Regions from separate parts of the Flexibacterium corallicola genome, predicted to be linked through region 3. Evidence: riboswitches for the same ligand, from Rfam matches in the RefSeq annotation. Region 3 holds a riboswitch; each other region holds the start of a gene.
The links. A riboswitch is a leader RNA that binds a small molecule or an ion and turns the genes downstream of it on or off. The one in region 3 is predicted to bind cobalamin.

Region 1 (5,807 bases), 1.3 Mb from region 3:
GGGCTTTCACCTAAAATGTGAAGACCATCGCGGATTTGCATTTCCTTAAGGTCACATAAATGAGCATCCAGACGGGCGAGCTGGGTTTCCTCATCCATATCAACGGTAATGCCGATATCTTTATCAAGGCCGTGGCGGGCCGCGCTATTCAAGATCTCTTTAATAAGAACTTTCATGCGCCGCGGGTCTACGCCGCTGGCCAAATAAAACTCGTCCAGCAAGTTTTCCAGCTCCAGCGCCGCACCATGGCTTTCGGCACGTGAGAGCGGCGGTGTCAGGTGATCCACGATCACCGCCGAATTACGCCGCTTGGCCTGTGCCCCTTCACCGGGGTCATTCACAATAAACGGATAGATGTTGGGCATTGGCCCCAGTGCCGCTTCGGGAAAACACTCCTCACTCAAAGCCAGCGCCTTACCGGGTAGCCACTCCAGATTACCGTGTTTGCCAAGATGAATAACCGCATGCGCCTTCATCACATGGCGCACCCAGAAATACCACGCAAAATAGTGGTGTGGTGGCACCAGATCAGGGTCGTGATAGGTTTCTTTGGGGTCGATGTTATAGCCACGGGCAGGCTGAATACCAACGCTTACATTGCCAAAACCATGTATGGCAAGCTGGAAGCCTGCATCTTTTACATGAGGATCATTTTCCGGCGCTCCCCAGCGTTCACAAATTTTCTGCTTAACTGCTTCGGGAAGCTCTTCGAAGAATGTATTGTAGTGCGAAAGAGAAAGGATCTCCCCGTCCTTACGCTCACCCAAGGCATTGGTGGGACCCGCCAACAGGTGATCCATAAGATCGCCGGAGGTCTTAGGTGCGCCCTCAACATGATAGCCTTCTTTATCCAGCGCCCTAAGTACATTGATGCAAGAGGCTGGTGTGTCCAGCCCCACACCATTGCCAAGGCGACCATCTTTGTTGGGGTAGTTGGCAAGCACGATGACAACTTTTTTGTCCACCACTGCATTTGCCCCAAGCGCCGCCCAATTAGCGGTCAGCTGCGCCACAAATTCCATACGGTCAGCTTTTGGAACAAACCGTACAGGCGTGGACTGGGTGGCCTCGTCATAAACGCCTTCTTCCTTGAAAGAGACGGCTCTTGATAACAGGCGCCCGTCCAACTCCGGCAGAACAACATGCATGGCAAGATCTCTGGTGGAAAGCCCTTGATTGCTCTCCGCCCACCCCTCTTGCGAGGCAGAGGAAAAGATCACTTGCAGAACTGGCTTTTGCGGCGCATCCAAAATGGTACCGCTATGCTCCTGCCCAGCCTTCGACAGGGCAAAGGCCGTCGCATTCACCACCACATCCGGATTTGCCTGTTCGAACAAACTCGTGACAACCTGCGCGCACTCTGCATCCTTCAAACTGGAGACATAGATAGGCAGTGCGTTCACGCCCTGTTTGTGCAAGGCATTCACCAAGGCCTCAACAGGGGCCATCGCTCCGCCTTGCAGCAATGCGCGGTAAAAGACGAGAGCGGCAACCGGTTTTTTATCAGTGCCCCAACGGCCCTTGAGGTCGGCAAGGCTCGGCACAGCGTGTCCGGCCAGATACAGACCCGCTTTTGGCAGTGGCCGCGCCTCTTCGGGCTCATCACTTACAAGTTTGAGGCTGTGGGCTGCATAGTGTAAAGCGCCGTGCAGATTGTCCGGTCCACCTTCCACGCAGTATCGCCAGATACGGTGCGCCACATCCAGCGGAACACTGGAGCGCTTGGCAAGTGTTTCATCCCACTTGTCATCTCCGGGAATAAAAACGGTTTGCAGCCCGTAGCCACGGGCCAGCTCCTCAAGGCGCTCTACCCCATAAGTCCAGTAGTCCGCTCCGCCCAATAGGCGGGCAATAACCATTTTGGACTTTAAAAGGGTTTGCTCTGTATAAAGATCTACGGAAAAGGGATGGGACAGCGCCAACAGACTTGCAAGGCGCAGGCTGAATGCATGCCCCCCACGCTGAAAAGCTTGGGCAAATCCTGCAAGTTCCGTATCCGCAGAGGAAAGAACAACAATATCAGCGGGAGACTGTGCCAGATCGACAGCCTCATCCCCTTCATCAATACGTCGGGTTTGCCCCGCCAGAATATGCATTGGTCTTATACAGGCTCACTTGCTTTCAAGGCCGTTTTCACTGCCTCCAGATCAAACTTTGCAAGGCCGATAACCACCAGCTTGTCCTGCATTTCACTTCCCGCAGAGAACCACGCTTCCACACGCGGGCCAACGGCCTGCACCATCACAGGCGCGGGCTTTCCTGCAACGCGCACAACACCCTTGATCCGTAAAACTCCGGAAACCGCCATAGCCTTGGCAACGCTTTCCTCAATGTCTTTCAGGTTTGTGAAACTGCCAGTGGACACAACAGTGCTGTCAAAGTCATCATGGCTATGATCGTGATGATGGTGGTGATCATGATCGTGGTCATCATCATGGTGGTGGTCATGCTCTGCATGGTGGGCTTCATGGTGCGAAAGGCGTGCATGCATATCATCTTCCGCGCCCGCATCGCGGCCCAGCAGAACTTCCAGAGCCAGATCGCCCTGTCGTGCAGGAACAATCTCCACTGCATCGCGCAATCTGGCACCAAGGCTCTTTTTCACTTCTTCAAGCGCTTTATCGGAGACCAAATCAGCTTTGTTCAACACGACAAGATCAGCGCAGGTGAGCTGATCCTCGAACAGCTCTTCAACAGGGCTTTCATGGTCCAGCGCCTCATCAGCTTTTCTTTGTTCGGCAACTGCCTCTTCATCACTGGCCACACGGCCAAGCGCAACAGCAGGTGTATCCACCACTGTCACAACGCTATCCACGCTCACAAGCGGCTTCACTGTAGGCCAGTTGAACGCCCGCACAAGCGGCTGCGGCAGGGCAAGGCCTGAAGTTTCAATGATAATGGCATCAGGGCGCGGGTTACGTGCTAGCAGCATTTCCATTGTGGGCAGGAAATCATCTGCAACCGTACAGCAGATGCAGCCATTGGCCAGCTCTACCACTTCCTCGGCGCTACACTTGGGGTCGGCGCACCCGTTCACCAGAGAGCCATCAAAGCCCATCTCGCCAAACTCGTTCACAATAAGCGCGATCCGCTTGCCTTCAGCTTTTTCCAGAAGGTTGCGCACAAGGGTTGTTTTACCAGCCCCCAAAAATCCGGTCACGATAACAGCCGGGATTTTGGTGGTAGGTGCTGCAGAAAATGAAGGGGTCACAGTCGGATCTCCGGAGAATTATTAGGTTTAAGCTGTAGGGCTTGGCCAGCCGCGACAAACACAACCGTGTCGCAAGCCTCCGCCACTTTTTGATTGAGGCGGCCGGCTTCGTCGCGAAACCGGCGTGCCAGCGCATTTTCTGGGACAATGCTCAGCCCCACCTCATTGGATACAAAGATGAGGGGGCAAGCACTGCTGCTTATGATTTGGATCAGCTTGTCGCTCTCCTCATCAATGTTGCGCTCGCTATGCATAAGGTTGGAAAGCCAAAGGGTCAGGCAGTCCACAAGCAGCACGCGCCCCTCCTTTGCGTTTTTGGCAAGGCATAAGGGCAAGCCCAGCGGCTCTTCAAGGGTCATCCACCCCTGCCCCGCCCGCTGGCTCTTGTGCGCTTCAATTCGAGTACGCATTTCCTCATCAAAGGCTTGGCCGGTTGCCACATAAAACGCAGACAAGCCGCTCGAAAGTACCAGCTGCTCGGCATAACTACTTTTGCCGGAACGGGCGCCGCCTAAAACAAGAACGGATTTTGCTTTGGTCGTTAAGCTCACCCGCGTTTTCCTTGCCCCTGCAAGAAACGCGGGTGCGCTACCTTGGCATGGGAAACGCTGGCAACAGTCAGGACCGGCTTTGGCAGCCCTTCGAAAAATCTCATTTATTCAAACTCCCTGACTGTCCACCCGACAGCAATTGAAGGTTTATCTCTCAGCCGGTCTCCTGGCTCGCGGATTTTAAAAGCAAATCAGCCTTCCCAGCTTCCGATAGACGCCAGTGGCATGGATATGTTTGCTTCACTCCGCTTACAGTTGCGGGGGCAGCTGTGGCTTTACCGGCTTTTATACCGATCACCACATTCCCGTTTCATTTTTGTCCAAGGCGTTCACAAACAACTTGATTTATAAATTGCCCTAGCAAAAAAACTGAAAGAACTTGCTCCATAAAGGGGGGTGAAGGGCCTTTGTGTCAATCATCCCAATGAATAGACATGGGGCACACTGACAAAAAGCTGCGTAAAACCGCTCATTTCAGCCTGAAAATAATCGAAATAATAATTTCACCCACAGCAAATCTGCATTTTCTTTCCACAATCACAAGATTTTATCAAAAACAGGCTTGGCAAACCCCATCGGCTTTTATAAAAGCTGGCTCACACAAACGGCGACGGTTCGTTTCGATAAGAAATGATCCCCGGTAGCTCAGTGGTAGAGCAAGCGACTGTTAATCGCTTGGTCGCTGGTTCGAATCCGGCCCGGGGAGCCATTCTTCGTTTGTGATATAAAGCCTGAAAGTGGCAAGTAGGTTACCTAGTAAATTGCTAGGCAAGCTCGATGATCCCCGGTAGCTCAGTGGTAGAGCAAGCGACTGTTAATCGCTTGGTCGCTGGTTCGAATCCGGCCCGGGGAGCCATTTTCCGATTATAATTCAGATCCCAAAGCTTGGTTTATTTATATAATCGGTTTATAGGGTGTCTGAATAAGGTATTCCCCGGTAGCTCAGTGGTAGAGCAAGCGACTGTTAATCGCTTGGTCGCTGGTTCGAATCCGGCCCGGGGAGCCACGTTTTCAAATCCCCCCCCGTTATATTTTTGCCTTGATCACGGAAAATTTAACACGCCGTCATCCAATGTGCATTCAGCCTAGATTAACTAACAGGAACAAAACTCTACGTATTTTGTTCTGAAATGCTGAACTCTTTCATTTCATCACCCAGCTGAAACGTTTCACCTCTACAATTCCTAGTACATGGAACAGCCCCCCCATTAATTTACCTTAGGGAAATAAGGGGAATTCCAACGCATTGGCTTCGAATTGGGACCATCCACCAAACTTCTTAAATAATAAAGGGTGAGATCGAAATGTTACCGGGCGCAGTAAATCACAGCCAACTTTTTGCGGTTCGCCGCTTAACACGCACGTTCCTAGCCCTCTTTCTATTTCTTGGGCTCGCTGTCATTGCAAGAGCTGGAGATAAAGAAAGCCCTGTAACCAAAAACATCTCCCAGACGGGTATCTCGAAAGACGAGACCACAGAAACGCACGTTTCTGAAAAGGGAACAGTTTCTGCGCAGACATATCATCAAGTTGTTGTCTCACCGCCAAAGTCCAACCCTGACGCCGACCCTTTCGACAGCCCTTTCAACATTTGGCTGGGCGAAGTGACACTCCAAGGACGCACGACACTTTGGGTCGAACTTATTGATGAATATGGCGAAGTTATTTACGATTCAGAAGTCCACCCCAATGAAACGCATATGCTGCCAGATGGGCGGGCCCTTGTTGTCAATGAGTACGCCTCTCCCAACCCATCCGCCACAACACTCGCCAGCACCAAAGACCAGAGCAGAGTAACACCGGACGCCAAAGTATCCGTAAGTGTCCGCAGTGCTTCCAGCACCAGCACTGGCACGCAAGTCCATTTCATAGATGTGAAACAACAACCTGAGGCTGGCAAGGAGTCTTTTCTCCTGAATCTTGGCCGAACGGGTGACGCGCTATGGAACAGGCTTACCTCCTATTTTTAAATTCTTTTAAGGGAAAACCCATTGGGGATTCCCTTCAGTTCCTTTAAAGCTAAAGCTGAAGTTTACGCTAACAAT
Region 2 (5,807 bases), 130 kb from region 3:
CACCCATTTGGTGCAATTTACTACAAATTCACTTATTGGGTTAATTCAAGTATCAATCGAAATCCACGTATGGAGTATCTCACATCTGAATTCTCTTTCTTAAATCGAAGTACTTAGTTCAATCTTATTAAGTACGCAGCTAACCAATGAACATGGTTTAAGCAACGTCAATTTTTTGCAGTACCATTATAAATCACTTCGCAGCGTTGCGTTCTACCCTTGAACTATCCACCCAGTATACAAAGGTATTAATGTGAGTACTGAATTAAACCCCCTTGATGTTTCCATACGGCCAGCGAGAGCTGGTGATGAAGGAATCCTAGAACTCATCCATAGAGATGAGCGGCACTGGGAGTTTTCTTCCTTGAAAAATTTTGGGCAAGAAGAACTTTATCATAGCGTGCTGTCACAGCAGTACACTGCACAACATAACGTATACTTCAATCAATATGATTTGGCGAATTATGGTCTTATTTTGTGGTGTGAAGCCCCTGTCGGGCGCGTGTACCTTGCCGAAGATGAGCATATGTTAAAGGTACTTGACTTGTCACTTTTACAAAAATTTCAGCGCAGAGGTATCGGAACGGTTGTCATGAAAGGCATCTGCGCAAAAGCTTCAAAGCTGAAAATTCCTGTCATGCTTCATGTCCTTAATATGAATAGACCTGCCTATAAATTTTACTACAGGTTTGGATTTGAGCCAGAAACTACAGGGAGGCACCATACGTTGATGAGGTGGTATCAACCAGACTATGACGCCTTGTTACGAGGTGAATTCATATCTGCAGCTGTCAAAATCAAACGAATGAATACTTCTGTAACTTCGACACCCTTCAGGCAACAACAGGAGAGTGATCAATCAATTTCAGATTCCCAATGAAAATTGGGACGCATATGACCATGGCCAATCATAGAGATTTTCTAAACAGATATTAAAGATAGGAAAATACAGATGAAAGATGACCTTAAGTCTTTGGAATATGCCGATTTTGAAAAGCTGAAGGGCGACATTTTTTTAATTGATGGTGAGAAGGTCCAGCTAAAATTTATAGAGAAAGGGCCTCAAACACCAGCAAGATTCCGGGAGCAGTTTATACTTTTGTTTGACTGCCCAGAAGGTTTCGAAGTCAAAGGTAGGATCTCGGAGGTACAACACCCAACAATTGGAGTTCATAATCTCCTTGTTACTAAAGTCTTGGAGGGTGGAGATGAATTCAACCTACAAATTATTTTTAACTGATCGATTTTAATGGAGCGGATGCCCCTTTTCCGATATTGCTGGGCAACTAGTCCACCGGTTTCCCTTGCATCAAAATTGCGGTACCCCGAGCATCTCTTCATAAAAACAGTCCTCAAGGCTCTGATGGAATGGATGCCCCACCCGGCGAGTCTCTGCCATATTAGGCAAGAGGACTGGCAGTGAAGGCTTTTATAATCCAATTCGAAGGCATTCGGCCATAGGATATCAATCACTTTTAACGTTCGAGCGACAATAGACAAATATTGAGCCGGAGGATCTCCACTTTTCTTAGGCCACTCCAGTTTACGGCCTGCGAAGTTCTCTAGGTTTCACTATGCATCATTTTCTCCCCATTTTTACTTCCAGATTCCAAAGTATCAACCATGCACTATCTTTTTGCTCTTGCAATCTGGCTTGTCTCTAATCATTATGCGCCGCAATGGTTTTCGAGGTCAAAAGCCTCGGAATTAAAAGGGAACACGGTGCAGTTTCACGTTTTGAAACTAACTCCGTGACTGCCCCCGCAACTGTAGGCGGAGAGCAAAGCTAGATATGCCACTGGGGAACCCGGGAAGGCTGGCCGAGCAATGACCCGTAAGTCAGGAGACCTGCCATTACCTGTTACTTCAACCTGGGCGGGGCGTCCTGGAAAGAGGCCATAATGTTTGCTTTCACGAAAGCCACTTACATATCCGGTTTCTATTGCCCCCGCTACATCGACAAGGGCGTTATGAGACCTGTATTTCTTCCAGTTAAGTTTCTGAGGCGCCGCCAGTTCATACTGGAACGCATGCCATGAGCACATCAGTCTTAGTCAACAATGTTTCTTGGGCGCCTAAAAAGAGCAAAAACGAGCCGGTTTTAAAGCCACTCAGCTTTGAACTGCCAGCGGGTGAAACCCTTGGGGTTGTGGGGGCAAACGGAGCAGGAAAGTCCACATTACTGCGATTACTATACCGCTTTAACAGGCCAGCAAGTGGTCATATCAATATTGGTGATGATGACATCTGGTCGCTTCCAGCCAAAGTAGTGGCGCGGCGTGTAGCTGCAGTGTTGCAGGAACAGCCCACGGATTTCGCACTCACTGTACGCGAGATCGTCGAGCTGGGACGAACGCCTTACAGCTATGGATTAACTAGTTTATGCAAACAGGGCCAACAGGTGGTAAGCCAAACGATCCATACTTTGAATCTAGAAGGGCTCATAGACCGTTCATTTACAACCCTTTCCGGCGGTGAACGGCAACGGGTTATGGTGGCACGGGCACTGGCGCAAGAACCTGATCTGCTCATTATGGATGAGCCAACCAACCATCTGGATATTCGCCATCAGCTGGAAATCCTGCAGCTCATCGAGGAGCTGGATCTGACAATCATCACCAGTTTGCACGATTTAAATATGGCAGCGCGGGTCTGTGACCAGATCCTACTTCTTGATCGAGGGCAAATGCTTGGGTTTGGAACACCGGACCAAATCCTCTCCCCGGCCTTAGTCTCAAAAGCCTTTCAGGTGAGCACAACACGCGACCACTTGATGACCACACAACAATCTCTCCTTACGTTCGATCTATACTCATAGGAATTATTTTCATGAAAAAACTTGGTTTGACGCTGGCTGCAGCGCTGCTGTCCTCTACACCTGTATTAGCAGAGGTTACCATTAAAAGCTGTAACCGCACCGTGACATTTGATGATGTACCAAAGCGGGCTGTTTCCAACGATTCCAACCTTACAGAGATGATGCTGGCACTGCAGCTACAGGACAAGATGGCGGGATATACCGGTATTTCTGAGTGGAGAACGCTGGATGATGGGCTAACAGATAAAGTGGCAGTCCTATCGGAACTGTCCCCACAATACCCAAACAAGGAAGTGTTGATAGGGGCTGATGCGGACTTTTATTTCGCGGGCTGGAACTACGGTATGAAGGTTGGCGGCGAGGTGACACCGGAAACACTGGCCCCATTCGGTATCAAGGTCTACGAGCTGACAGAAAGCTGCATCCATATTGGCGAGAAGCAGAAGGTATCAATGGAGGACTTGTACAATGACCTTTTGAACCTTGGCCGTATCTTTGCAGTTGAAGAGCGTGCGCTTGAACTGGTGCAATCCTATCGTGATGATCTTTCTCAGTTCAAACAGGGACTAAATGCCGGCACCACGCCACTTCGCGTATTTGTTTATGACAGCGGTGAAGATACCCCCTTTACTGCTGGCCGTTATGCCATGCCCACAGCACTGATTGAGGCCGCCGGTGGCAGCAACGTGATGGATACACTAGAAAGGAGCTGGGCACGGGTAAACTGGGAGGCCGTGATCGAAGCTAACCCCGAGGTTATTGTGATAGTGAACTATGGCGAAGTAACAGCAGAGCAAAAGCGTGAGTTCATGCTCAATAACCCGGCCTTTGCCGATCTGGATGCAGTAAAGAACGACCGGTTCGTAACGCTACAATATGCAGAGGCCACACCAGGACCACGGAACATAAAAGCCATCAAAAAACTGGCAACTGCATTCTGGGGTAACTGAGTATGAGCGAAGGAACCAGTATCCCCGCAGCCCCCAAAGGGGGCACTTCTTTTGTTATGCTGCAGATCTTTTGCGCAGGGTTGGTTGCTCTGGTTCTTCCTGTTTGTCTCGCCGTTTCAGTTGGGGCGGTTTCCATTCCCATGGAGACCGTTCTGGGTGTGCTTGTTAATAAGGTTATACCGGGTGCTATTGAGCCCAGTTGGTCGAAGGGACGAGAGACCATCCTGTGGGAGATTCGCCTGCCCCGCGTTCTGCTGGCGATTATGGTCGGGGCCGGACTTTCAATCGTGGGCGCTTGCCTTCAATCCGTAACCCGCAATCCACTTGCCGACCCTCATCTGATCGGAATTTCAGCAGGTGGCGCGTTTGGGGCCGTATTGGCTTTGCTGCATACTGGTTTATTTTTTGGAGTGTTAACGGTACCTCTGCTGGCTTTTTTAGGGGCTCTTGGAGCAACTCTTCTTGTTATCGGGACCGCAAAGTTCACAAATGCCACGAGTGCTGACCGGCTGGTTCTGACTGGAGTTGCTGTTAGCTTTATTTTGATGGCAGGAGCTAACATTCTCATTTTTCTGGCAGATCCGCGCGCTACTCACACTGTGGTCTACTGGATGCTGGGCGGCTTAGGGCTGGCCCAGTGGGGGTACCTTATCTACCCCTTGGTCACCATGATAGTTTGTGGAGGTTGGCTGTGGCTACGAGCTGGTCACTTTAACGCCATGACCATGGGCGATGAAACCGCAACCACCCTTGGCATCTGCGTTGCAAAATTTCGGCTAGAGACCTTCATTATTGGGGCGTTGATTACAGGTATCATGGTAGCATTTTCGGGCATGATAGGTTTTGTTGGCCTGATGATACCTCATATTGTAAGAGCGTTTATCGGGGGCAATTATCATCGCCTCATCCCGGTCTCGGCCTTGTTTGGCGCACTTTTTTTGCTTGTCGCCGACATGGCTGCACGAACGCTGATGAAACCGGAGGACATCCCGGTTGGAGTCATCACCGGACTTGTAGGAGGAATCTTCTTCATTTGGCTTCTTAGGAAAAACAACTAGGCTCAGGACTCGTAACCAGAATATTACGGTTGCAGCAATATAGATTGCCGATTTGAATATGTTTGGGCATCGGTCGTATCCCATAGCAATACGCCTCCAGTCCTTGAGCTTTACAAACATGATGTTAAGCCTCCCCCAATGAAGTGGTCCACGTTTATGATTAGGAAAACGGAGGACTCGATATGGGAATCAAGAGACCAAAGCCAGAAGAGATTGTCGTTAAGTTGCGGCAGGTTGAAGTCCTGATGGGACAAGGGATGTCGCGCGTAGATGCAATCCGCCAGATGGGTGTTACTGAACAAACCTATTACCGTTGGAAGAAGAAGTACGGTGGCATGGGTACAGAACAACTCAAGGAACTGAAGCGGTTGCAGAAAGAAAATGAGCGGTTACGCCGTGCTGTCTCCGATCTGACACTGGATAAGCTGATCTTGAAGGAGGCTGCAAAGGGAAACTTCTAAGCCCCGCTCGTCGCCGGGCCTGCATCAATCATGTTTGTACTCAGATAAAGGTATCCGAACGGCGTGTGTGCCGCGTTCTTGGCCAGCATCGCTCCACACAGCGGCGTTTGCCGCAGGGGCGGGCTGATGAAAGCCAGCTGGTCGCGGATATGATTGAACTGGCCCGTCAATATGGTCGCTACGGTTGTCGCCGGATTGCTGCTTTGCTTCGAGAAGCGGGTTGGCAAGTGAACGACAAACGTGTCGAGCACCTTTGGAGACGAGAGGGGTTGAAGGTTCGCATGAAGCAACCGAAACAGGGACGGCTCTGGCTCAATGACGGATCCTGCGTCCGGCTGCGGCCACAGGATCGCAATCACGTGTGGTCCTATGACTTTGTCCACCATCGAACCGAAGATGGCAGGGCATTCAGAACGCTGAATATTCTGGATGAATACACGCGTGAATGCCTTGCTATTCGGGTGAAGCGAAAGCTGAACTCGAGCGCGGTCATCGATGTGCTTTCACGGCTGAGCTATTG
Region 3 (5,807 bases):
CTCCCGAGACAGCTTCAAGAGCCTTTGCAGTCTGCGCGGAAATTTTGAGAGCTTGAGCACCTTGGGGAACAGGAACAGTTATTTTCTCGCCATCGCGCCCCTCAATGAGCGCAATATACATCATAACAAGGCCGGTGACGGACAGTATGATCAGGAATGGGGCCACATACAGGCCGGCATAAAAATGCCAACGCCATGCGGCGGTATAAAATCGGCGTGCATCCCCGGATAGGGGTGTGTTGGCGAGTGCATTTAACTCGTGATTGATACTCGACACGAAAAACTCCAGCAATACTTACGGCTCAGAGCGTTGAAACAAGGCTTTGTCCGTAAAAAGATAATGAGATCTGATTTTTTAAAGAGTGATGGATGCTGGAGGCGCTCTTGCGCCAACGGGCAAGGTTTTCAGCTGATCGAAAATTGCCTCGAATGCATGGACTTGCGGTACTGATAAGCCTGAGGGAACCAAAAGCTTGAGGGGGTCGTTTATGCTGGCGTGCGCTCCAAGGACAGACGAATAGATGCAGGGGTTCCGCTCTTCTTCAGAAATGGGCGGAACTTCTTTGCCATCACTATTCATGGTAATGTGGCGAAGGCCGGAAGAGGTGCATAGTATAACGGTAAACGTTCCGTCCGTGTTGGATCCTGGCATCATGCCTGTGGGGATCAAAGAAGACAAAAGCAGCGCAAACAGCAACAGCCAGCTCACCCATAGCTTTCGCCATAGAGCTGCTTTGTCGCTCTTTGGTTGATATTGAATGCGCATGTCTCCCCCAACTGCACTCACTCCTAAGTCAGTTGAGAATGAGTTTCAATAGTAGCTGCCCACTGGATGATACTGGCGACGTACTCTTGAGCGCGTTACGCTTGATTGAGTTCAATATACTTTTGGTAAAACCTGTAGACAGCAATTTCCTGTCGCGGAACAAAATGACTTCCGGCTCTAATTCGGGACGATATTCAAGATTCTTTGCGAGGTTATACCGGCCACCGCGCCGGTATCCATAATTAATTCTATAGGTTCCCTTGAAGCCTGATTAGTATAAGTGGGCAGAAATATGGCGGATCTTCCCCTGATTTGCTGCCGCGGAAGCGCTTCAAAACATCTCATTACCCTTGAGAAATTAAATTATGGATATAAAATTTGAAGTTTCTCCAATCAAACATATTTGATTATTATTGTACAAGCCGCTGTAAGTACTCCAAATTTCAAAGTTTCCCTAAACGGCATATTATTTCAAAATTTAAGTAAATATTGGAATATTAATGATAGTTAATTTGAAATGTTAGCATGTTGAGCTCACCTTCCACTCGCAGCCCCGCTCTGTCCTGGCTACACTAAATGAAATAGAAGCATATAGGTTAAGCATGTCTACAAAAAATAAGACATTTGGCGATGGCGACAATAACTACACAATTAAAGGTGGTGGAATCGAAGCTCACAAGCAGGTTCACTATAACATTGATATGGGTGGCGGTGATGATACCGTTAATGTGACTTGGAGTAAGATGACGCATGACAGCTCACAGATCGCGGGCTTTAATACAAGGTTGGGCGATGGCAATGATACCATTAAATTTAATTTGCAACACGGTTCATACGCCACCGACTTGCAGTTAAATATTGATAGTGGCTCTGGCGATGATACAATTAATGTCAATAATATTCAGTATGCCCACCACGCAGACGATGTTGATGCTGTTCTGGAAGGTGGAACCGGCGACGACACTATAACGAAAAGTGATAAAAGTAATTTTGACGCAACGATCTATGGGGATGAAAACCCTGACAATCACTCTGCCTTCGACAGTTCTTTAAGCTACAATGATACAATTCATGCGGGAAATGGAAATAACACCATCTTTGGCGGCTTTGGCGATGATAACATTACTGCGGGAGACGGGAATAACATCATCTATGCGGGCTATAGTGACAATACCAGTGAAGCCCATACCGGTTCCAACACAATTACCGTAGGTGATGGAGACAATTCCATTTATGGCGGCAGTGGTGGTGATACAATTACCGCAGGCAACGGGAACGATTTCATTTTCGGTGGAGATGGGAATGACACCATTAATGCTGGTGGTGGCGATAATGTCGTCACCGGAGGTGCGGGGAGTGACACATTTGTCTTTTCCGATACCTGCGAGCCAAGCAGCACAGAGATTACTGACTATGACAGTGGCTCGGATACGCTGATGTTTTCCAGTTCTGATGTAAATTCCATGGATGACCTGACAATCTCTTATGATCAGGATCATGCGTATACCGCAGAGGACGGCTCCACCGCCCATGGAGCAACAACAATCACTGATACCGACGGTAATGCAGTCATCATTGACGGTGTTACACCTGATCACCTTGCTGCGAGCGACTTCATCTTCACATAAAATGTATCGCCGAAAAGTGGATGCCGGTTTCTGGTTAAAGATACGCGCCTAAACAATAGGCTAAAACAAACCGGCACTATCAAAGAATTGCTGCACGCCCTTCCCTTGCGCATATGCCTTGGGTTGGGTGTGCCGCAACTGTTTATAGGACTGGGTTAAAGCCCTGTTATTTTATGAGCATTGCATCTATGAACACGCTTCCTCCCATCACATAGGTGCTGTTTCCTGAACCAAATGCGATAGGCTTGTGATCGTGGCTGAAATGGATCGCCTGCGGGTGGGGTGCTCGTGGATTTTATCCCCTTCTTTATTGAGAGTAACGAACCATGATATTTGTAGAAGGGGACACGTATTTTTGCGAGTTGGTGAGCTACGGTGCCAACAAAAATAAGCGTGCCTGAATTGACTTCTAAGGTGTGGCTGGATATGAGCGCTGTGGCTAAAACTTATAAAGTCAAATGTGCAGGCATGAAGTATGCGGCGCATGGCCGGTTGGGCTATCTGAAAGCAATCCGGCTAAAAAATATTTTCCAGATGCTGCATATTTTTCCATTAAATTCCACAGTATTAAATTGTGTAAATCACACTATATATTGACCCATTCAAATCTAGATGCACTATATGGAGTGTGCTTGGTTCTTGCGGGGCGACTCGCAGGCGAAGAGGGAAGCCGGTGAAAATCTGGCACTGCCCCCGCAACTGTAAGCAGTGAACGGCCTTTTATTTGTACCACTGAAGGAAACTTCGGGAAGGTTAGAAGGGTGTGTTTGAGCTGTGCAGTCAGGAGACCTGCCAAGAGACAATTTGACAACCACGGGCGGAGGGTCCGGGAGCGTTGTGGCTTCGGTGTGCGCAAGTTTTGTGCCCGCAGCCTGCCGTCTCGATCTTCTCCCATGCTAGGCGGACGAAAGCATGAGCATTACCGTATATTCCAAACCTGCCTGTGTGCAGTGTACTGCAACCACGCGCGCGCTCGATAGTGCAGGTATTGCCTACAACGTGATTGACCTTACACAAGATGCGGATGCTCTGGCGCAAGTTGAATCGCTGGGCTATCGTCAGGTTCCTGTCGTCATTGCAGGAGATCAACACTGGGCAGGCTTTCGCCCGGACAAAATCGGCGGCCTCGCCTGATTAATTGAGCAGCCTCGTCTACTTCTCCAGCTCATCTGAAAATACACACCGCTTTGTTGAACGTCTCGGTCTTGAGGCCGAGCGCATTCCGGCCCGCGCATCCCAAAAGATGCTGCAGGTCACACAACCCTTTGTCCTTATCACCCCCACATATGCGGATGGTGAGGGCAGGGGAGCGGTGCACAAGCAAGTGATTGCTTTTTTGAATGATGTAGCAAACCGGTCTTTGCTCAGGGGCGTGATCGCTTCGGGTAACCGAAATTTCGGGGCATTTTTTGCCCATGCAGGCACTGTTATTGCCGCCAAATGTGACTGTCCATGCCTTTACAAGTTCGAACTTGCAGGCACCGACAGCGACGTTGCGCGGGTTCGTCAGGGACTAGATTTATTTTGGAAACAACAACTCTCGAAAAGTCTGTAGCCGCCTATCAGGGGCTGGACTATCACGCACTGAACGCCATGCTGAACCTCTACGATACAGAGGGAAAAATTCAGTTTGACGCGGATCGTCAGGCGGCACGCCAGTATTTTCTGGAGCATGTAAACCAGAATACTGTTTTCTTCCATTCGCTGGAGGAAAAGCTCTCCTATCTGGTGCGCGAGAACTACTATGAAGCCGAGGTTCTGGACCAGTATGATCCGGCCTTTGTGAAATCTATCTTCATCGCCGCCTATGACCGCAAGTTCCGCTTCCCAACCTTCCTCGGGGCCTTCAAGTTTTACACCAGCTACGCGCTGAAAACCTTTGACGGCAAGCGCTACCTTGAGCGCTATGAAGACCGTGTGGTTATGGTGGCCTTAGCTTTGGCGCGCGGCGATGAAAACCTTGCCATGCAGATGATGAATGAAACCATCTCCAACCGGTTTCAGCCAGCCACACCAACATTCTTGAATGCGGGTAAAAAGCAGCGCGGCGAGCTGATCTCCTGTTTCCTTCTGCGTCTTGAAGACAACATGGAATCCATTGGCCGGTCCATCAACTCTGCGCTGCAGCTTTCCAAGCGCGGCGGCGGTGTTGCTTTGCTGCTGACCAACCTGCGTGAAGCTGGCGCGCCGATCAAAGGCGTTGAGAACCAGTCCTCCGGTATTGTGCCGGTGATGAAGCTTTTGGAAGATAGCTTCAGCTATGCCAACCAGCTTGGCGCCCGTCAGGGTGCAGGCGCTGTGTACCTGAACGCCCATCACCCGGACATCCTCAGCTTCCTTGATACCAAGCGCGAGAATGCGGATGAGAAAATCCGTATTAAAACGCTGTCCCTTGGTGTTGTTATTCCCGATATCACGTTCCAGCTGGCCAAGCAGAACGAGGAAATGTACCTGTTCTCGCCGCATGACGTTGAGAAGGTCTACGGTGTTCCGTTCTCTGAAATCTCGGTCACCGAGAAATACCGCGAGATGGTGGACAACCCACAGATCCGCAAAACAAAACTGCGCGCCCGTGAGTTCTTCCAGTTACTGGCTGAAATCCAGTTCGAGAGCGGTTACCCTTATATTCTGTTTGAAGACACAGCCAATAAAGCGAACCCTGTTGAAGGGCGCATTAATATGTCGAACCTGTGCTCTGAGATCTTGCAGGTGAATGAGGCGAGTCTGTTCAATGATGATCTGTCCTATGAGCATCTGGGAGCCGATATCTCCTGTAATCTGGGTTCACTGAACATTGCCAAGGCAATGGATGGTGGTGATCTGGGCGGAACTGTTGAAACAGCCATCCGGTCTTTGACTGCAGTTTCTGAAATGAGTTCCATTGACTCAGTGCCATCCGTGCGCCGTGGCAATGAAGAAAGCCACGCCATTGGCCTTGGTCAAATGAACCTTCACGGGTTTCTCGCACGCGAACTCATTCATTATGGCAGCCCGGAAGCTGTTGATTTTACAAACATCTATTTCTGCACTGTGCTGTTCCATTGCCTGCGCGCCTCCAACGCACTGGCCATTGAGCGGGGCGCGAGCTTCAAAGGCTTTGAGAACTCCGAGTATGCCTCAGGTGTGTTCTTCGACAAGTACGTGGAGCAGGACTGGTTGCCGGAAACACAGCGGGCTACAAGCCTCTTTGAGAAGTTTGGAATTCACATTCCAACCCGTGAAGAGTGGGTGGCTTTGAAAGATGCTGTCATGAAAGACGGCCTGTTCAACCGCAACCTGCAAGCTGTGCCGCCAACAGGTTCAATCAGCTACATCAATAACTCCACCTCCTCGATCCACCCGATCGTGTCCAAAGTGGAAATCCGCAAAGAGGGCAAGATTGGCCGTGTGTACTACCCAGCGCCGTTTATGAA
Region 4 (5,807 bases), 2.2 Mb from region 3:
GGGCTGTGAACAGGGTTATCGGCTCAGCCGAGGGCGATAAGTTCCAGAAACTGGCACAGGCTGTGACACTGGATCTTTTGGTGGAGCTGGCGAACAAACAGCTTAAAGCCCTTAAACCCCGCTATCGACTGCTTCGCGCAACAGGTGGCCTTGGGCTTTTAGTGGAAGATCTTGATATGGGAAGTTCTCCCCGCTCTGCCCGCTCACTCAGCGGCGGCGAACGGTTTCTTATTTCTCTTTCCCTCGCCCTGGCGCTTTCGGGTCTGGAAGGGCGACAGTCCTTTGTTGATACCTTGTTTATTGACGAGGGGTTTGGCTCACTGGATGGGGATACACTGGATGTGGCCATCGATGCGCTGGAAATGCTGCAGGGGCAGGGGCGCAAAGTTGGCGTTATCAGTCATGTGGAAGCAATGAAAGACCGTATACCGGTGCAGGTTCGGGTCGTGCGGCAAGGCGCAGGGCGGAGCCGCATCGAGTTGACGTCTCCAGCCAGCTGGTAACAAGGGGAAGAATTTGCGATGACATCACCGGCTTCCCTTCAACTTTAAATGAATTTCTACAACTCTGTTTTCCCTAGGTAAGGCGCTTGCTTCAAAAAGGGGAATTTTAAATCTAATGCAATGCTTCTCGTGTTTCATGGTGGGGAAGAAGAGTGGGGAAGCCACTTCCGGGTGACCATAAACATCGGCTGAAGACCAATGAAATGGACTGCATTATTTGCGGCGGGGGCTATGTCTGTGCTGCGGCCAACAGGCTACCAAAGTGTTGAAATTCTTCCCGCATGGAATCATACTCCTGTCCGCCATGAAATCGTGGAGTTTGTAGAGCGGACCACGCGAGAAGCCAGCCCCGACTATGTAGAAAAATCCGAGAGGATTGCCCTTTTACGCGATGCTGGCGTTCTTTGGAGCGCCGGGCCATTTAGTCCTGTGGAGGCCTATATAAGCCGAAGCAGCAAGGAGATGCCCCCTCCCAGCCTCCTAAATTCCTATACAATTCGAAGGTATGTGGAAACCTGGGTGCAAACGGTACGGGAAGAGGAATATAACCAGCCGTATGTTGATCTTGTCTATCAGCCCATGAAAGAGCTGATTGATTACCTGCAGGATCATGATTATCGCGTTTGGGTGCTTTCAGAATCTAACGTGGAAGTTGTGCGCGGTGTCCTTACCCAGACCTTTAAAATACCGCCGGAGCAGGTTATTGGCGCGCCTTTACGCTCACAAGTGGCTCAAGTGAAGGTCTTTGAGGAGCAGGGACGTGGCCCCGCAAGCGTTTCGCCGATTCCCACAGATAGCGAGCGGATTTACCACATATTGGGACGCGGGCCTCTGTTGACCATTGCTGATGCAAGGCTGGTGGAGGATATTCGAAAACTATCAGAAAACTGGGACCGCCGATATCTCACTGTGACGATGGAGATCTCCACAAAGGGAGGTGAAAACTCTGAAATAAACGGGAGCCCCCAGACCAATTCCACAAGCGCGTATAGGATAAATCCCGAGGAAGATTGGTCCCACCTCTATCAATGGCAGAAAAATCCTTAGAGGAAATTTAGGTAAGTCCAATTATTTTGATTGAGATCAAAGTAATGAACAAGTCTACGTTGTAGGTTCTTCTTGCTACGGCTGATGCTCATATGGGGGAGTATCAACCACTGGGCGTACTTAGTTCTTGAGTACGCCCTTTTTTTTGTCTCTTAATGATAATGTTGTGCTTCGTTTCTTTCTGTACTTAAGTATTATTTTTGGACAGCTCCGGCAGGCGATGCCTTTGCTGCCAATCGATGAGAATATTTAACGGGACTGCGACTAAGGTTGCTTATCCTAGCAGTTGCAAAGTTCTTTTAAAGCGGCAATAGTTCTCCCCATTGGGTTCCACCCCGGCAAAGCTGGCGTGGATGTAAAAGGGAATGCGGAAGGGATGACCAAATAAGGGCCTGATCCGCAGCTGCCCCCGCAACTGTGAATAGCTGGTTTGTCTCAAGGGCCACTGAAGCGCACTGCTTCGGGAAGGCGAGGCAAACAAGGAGCTATGAGCCAGGAGACCTGCCCACACATAGGATAACTGCGCTTTGCATAGCGCTCGCACGGAGGGTGCGATAAGGAGATGAAATTATGCATATTGAACCGGGCTATGTGTCTGCTGCAAAAGTTGTAGCTGCCAATGTTGGCGCTGTTGGCGTCTTTTTATGGGGCGCAAAGCAGCAAGCCTCAGAGTTTTTGAAGAACCCTCTTGTTCCGGCCAAAACGATTTTGGCGGCAGCGTTTTTCTCGCTCTTCATGCAGTCCTACCACACAAGTGTAGGCGCTTCCGAGCTGCACTTCATTGGCGCAATGGCCATGTATCTCACACTGGGCTTCACACCCGTTCTTCTAGGCTTTGCCATTGGTCTTTTGTTTCAGGCATTCGCGTTTGACCCGCAAGACATGTACCACCTTGGTGTGAACAGCCTCTCCTTGATGCTGCCTTTGGTGTCCGTTCACTACCTTTCTGGTAAGAAGCTGTTTGACCAGAAACTGTCCAAACGCGTTTCCTACACCCAGATACTGAAGCTGGATGCCATATACTACACAGGTGTCACCGGCATGGTCGGTTTCTGGCTGATGATCGGCGACGTTGCAACACCATTCACTGCATGGGCCCAGTTCGCAGCCTCATATTTGGCAATTGTGGTTCTGGAACCAGTTGTAACTTACCTTGCTGTGAAAGGCCTGAAAGCCGTTGAAGGCAACACCTTGGTTAAGAACCTCACAGTCGTGCCCCAGCTCAAGCTTGCTTAAGGCTTAAACAAAACAGAGTTTATGATGGCGGCCAATGTGCCGCCATTTTTATTGAGCCCAACACAAGGACGTGTTGATGGACTTGATGTAAGAACTGCGTTTTGCGTGTCCGATATGATGGCAGAAGCCGGATTCCTCCGCTCTTCAAAACGGATGTCACTCCGGACGTGATCCAGAGCTTGTTTTTCCTAAATTGGTAGCTACTGGATAAAAGAGAAGAGGCCTGTTTTTTCTCTCTTCTTTCTATGCAGCTTTCCTGATATGGATTGCCCCAAAGGGTGGCATGGGTTAAGAGTGCTGCCAAAGATTTCTAGTTCATCATTCTATTAGGAGATGTGGGCAGTCCATGGCGCGCCAGTTCATCTATCATATGCACGGAGTCTCAAAGGCTTACGGTGCTAAAAAAGTCCTCGACAATGTTCACCTGTCGTTCTACCCGGATGCAAAAATCGGTATTCTGGGCCCGAACGGTGCTGGTAAATCCACCCTTCTCAAGATCATGGCCGGTCTTGATAAGGAATACACTGGTGAAGCATGGGCCGCAGCAGGGGCCAAAGTTGGCTATCTGCCACAGGAGCCTAAGCTGGATGAGGATAAGACAGTTCTCGAAAACGTCATGGAAGGCGTTGCTCACAAACAGGCTCTTGTAGACCGCTACAACGAACTGATGATGAACTATTCTGACGAGACTGCCGATGAAGGCGCTCAGCTTCAGGACATCATTGATGCGCAGGATCTGTGGAATCTGGAAAGTCAGGTCGAGATGGCAATGGAAGCGCTTCGCTGCCCTCCATCCGACTCGCCGGTAACCAACCTGTCCGGTGGTGAACGCCGCCGTATTGCTTTGTGTCAGCTCCTTCTTTCTGAGCCTGACCTGATGCTGCTCGATGAGCCGACCAACCACCTTGACGCTGAAACAGTGCATTGGCTGGAGCGGCACCTGCGCGAGTTCAAAGGTTCCGTATTGATCATTACCCATGATCGCTACTTCCTCGATAACGTTACTGGCTGGATTTTGGAACTCGACCGCGGTCAGGGTATCCCTTATGAAGGCAACTACTCCACCTACCTTGGCCAAAAAACCAAGCGTATGGAGCAGGAAGGCCGTGAGAACATGGCTCGTTCACGCGCAATCAAGCGTGAGCAGGAATGGATGGGGATGACGCCGAAGGGCCGTCAGACCAAATCAAAGGCTCGTATCAATGCCTATGATGCTCTGTTGACAGCGCAAGAAGAGCGTATGCCATCTATCGAGCAGATCCTGATCCCTGTTGGTGAGCGTCTTGGTAACAACGTTATCGATGTTCAGGGTGTATCCAAGGGCTTTGGTGATCGCCTGTTGATTGATGATTTGTCCTTCAAGCTGCCTCGTGGTGGTATTGTCGGCATCATCGGTCCTAACGGTGCCGGTAAATCCACGCTCTTCAAGATGCTGTCAGGTCAGGAAAAGCCGGATAGCGGTGAAATTGTTGTCAGTGACCGGGTTCAGCTTGGTTATGTGGATCAGTCCCGTGATAAGCTGGATGACAGCAAAACCGTTTGGGAAGAAATCTCCGAAGGCGCTGAAGTGATCTACCTCGATAAGAAAGAGATCAACTCTCGCGCTTACTGCTCATCCTTCAACTTCAAGGGTGCAGGACAGCAGGCTAAAGTTGGCGACCTTTCCGGTGGTCAGCGCAACCGTGTGCATCTGGCGAAGGTTCTCAAGTCTGGCGCGAACGTGCTTCTGCTCGATGAGCCAACCAACGATCTGGATACAGAAACGCTGGCAGCACTGGAAGATGCGCTTGAAAACTACGCCGGTTGCGCTGTGGTGATCTCGCATGATCGTATGTTCCTTGACCGTCTTGCAACACACATGCTGGCCTTTGAAGGCGATAGTCATGTGGAATGGTTTGAAGGTAACTTCGAAGACTACGAAAAAGACAAGGTCCGCCGTCTGGGCGCCCACGCAGCAGACCCAAGCCGCATCAAATACAAGCCGCTGACACGCTAAGCAGTTTTGTATCTCCAATAAAAATGGCGGGGCATTTGCTCCGCCATTTTTGATTTGAAGGTTTACTCAGCAGCTTGCGAGCCTGCTGTGCTGGTGCTCATAGCGCTAGCCAAAGCACTGGCCCAGTCATCCGTGTTGGTTGATGCACCGTACTGCGTGTCATATTGCCAGCCCATGACGCCAGCAAAATCATCGTCATATTTCGATATAAGCGGGTTAATCAGGTAGGTGATGATATCCTGCGTGTTCAAGTAGCCGGAGCCTGCGTTGTCTGTCGTGGTTGGTTTGCCGACGAGGAGTTTTTCTACCGGAACACCTTGTGCGACTATTCCGACAATACTTGAGGGGAAAGTGGAGCCACTGACAAGCTCTGTCCCTGCCACTTTGCCGGTTTCGTCCTGAGCGGTGTCACCCACATACCAGTCATTGTTGTAGTACTGGATGTTATAGAGATCGATGTTATTACCTGCATTTTGAGCGACATCCACATAGACCTGCAAATAACCTGTCCCTCCATAAAAGTAGGGGCATTGGGGGGCGTGGGTGATGAAGTTCTGGTTGTTGGGAAGCTGTGACTTGAGACTACTGGAGAGATCGGTAAGGAAGGTTATAGGATCATAGCCTGTATAGTTTGTATCTTCCCAATCAATATCGACACCGTCAAAGCCGTTATCTGTGACAATCTGTTTGATGGAGTTGACCGTCTGGTCAAGGTTATTGGCGCAGTCTGCCCAGCCCTGCGTTGAAAAGGTTTCTCCACCAAGGGAGACAAGAACGCGCTTGCCTGCGCTTTTCAAGCTGGAAACAACGCCGTATTGATCTTTGGTCCCTAAGAGTCCTGAAAGTTCGGAGCTGAGTTCCAGCTCTCCACTGCTGCCCGGCACGATGAAACATAAAATAGCGGTGGTATAATCACTTTGAGCCAGCTCCTTTGCAAAATCTGGCGAACTTGAGAGAATATAGCCTACGATTTCTCGAGATGTCATGGGTCCTGCCTTTTTCTTCTCAGGCATACTTGCCTGCGC

Region 1: another riboswitch for cobalamin. It lies ahead of cobU (bifunctional adenosylcobinamide kinase/adenosylcobinamide-phosphate guanylyltransferase); the one in region 3 lies ahead of nrdH (glutaredoxin-like protein NrdH).
Region 2: another riboswitch for cobalamin. It lies ahead of P6574_RS12830 (ABC transporter ATP-binding protein); the one in region 3 lies ahead of nrdH (glutaredoxin-like protein NrdH).
Region 4: another riboswitch for cobalamin. It lies ahead of P6574_RS03090 (energy-coupling factor ABC transporter permease); the one in region 3 lies ahead of nrdH (glutaredoxin-like protein NrdH).

What each region holds. Positions count from the first base shown of each region.
Region 1 is NZ_JARRCW010000001.1:1,524,089-1,529,895, reverse strand. It holds gene cobN (cobaltochelatase subunit CobN) at 1-2,096, opposite strand, end outside; gene cobW (cobalamin biosynthesis protein CobW) at 2,102-3,211, opposite strand; gene cobU (bifunctional adenosylcobinamide kinase/adenosylcobinamide-phosphate guanylyltransferase) at 3,208-3,762, opposite strand; cobalamin riboswitch at 3,903-4,121, opposite strand; tRNA gene P6574_RS06915 (tRNA-Asn) at 4,397-4,471, shown strand; tRNA gene P6574_RS06910 (tRNA-Asn) at 4,544-4,618, shown strand; tRNA gene P6574_RS06905 (tRNA-Asn) at 4,694-4,768, shown strand; gene P6574_RS06900 (hypothetical protein) at 5,067-5,732, shown strand.
Region 2 is NZ_JARRCW010000001.1:2,970,651-2,976,457, forward strand. It holds gene P6574_RS12820 (GNAT family N-acetyltransferase) at 254-880, shown strand; gene P6574_RS12825 (DUF6916 family protein) at 953-1,240, shown strand; cobalamin riboswitch at 1,664-1,870, shown strand; gene P6574_RS12830 (ABC transporter ATP-binding protein) at 2,036-2,818, shown strand; gene P6574_RS12835 (ABC transporter substrate-binding protein) at 2,830-3,768, shown strand; gene P6574_RS12840 (FecCD family ABC transporter permease) at 3,771-4,826, shown strand; partial or broken gene P6574_RS12845 (IS5/IS1182 family transposase) at 4,839-4,958, opposite strand; partial or broken gene P6574_RS12850 (IS3 family transposase) at 5,009-5,799, shown strand.
Region 3 is NZ_JARRCW010000001.1:2,840,839-2,846,645, reverse strand. It holds gene P6574_RS12315 (PepSY-associated TM helix domain-containing protein) at 1-277, opposite strand, end outside; gene P6574_RS12310 (DUF2946 family protein) at 356-787, opposite strand; gene P6574_RS12305 (calcium-binding protein) at 1,369-2,394, shown strand; cobalamin riboswitch at 3,011-3,205, shown strand; gene nrdH (glutaredoxin-like protein NrdH) at 3,307-3,528, shown strand; gene nrdI (class Ib ribonucleoside-diphosphate reductase assembly flavoprotein NrdI) at 3,533-3,949, shown strand; gene nrdE (class 1b ribonucleoside-diphosphate reductase subunit alpha) at 3,919-5,807, shown strand, end outside.
Region 4 is NZ_JARRCW010000001.1:654,626-660,432, forward strand. It holds gene P6574_RS03080 (SbcC/MukB-like Walker B domain-containing protein) at 1-503, shown strand, start outside; gene P6574_RS03085 (HAD family hydrolase) at 702-1,550, shown strand; cobalamin riboswitch at 1,862-2,073, shown strand; gene P6574_RS03090 (energy-coupling factor ABC transporter permease) at 2,121-2,786, shown strand; gene ettA (energy-dependent translational throttle protein EttA) at 3,133-4,782, shown strand; gene P6574_RS03100 (glycosyl hydrolase family 18 protein) at 4,845-5,795, opposite strand.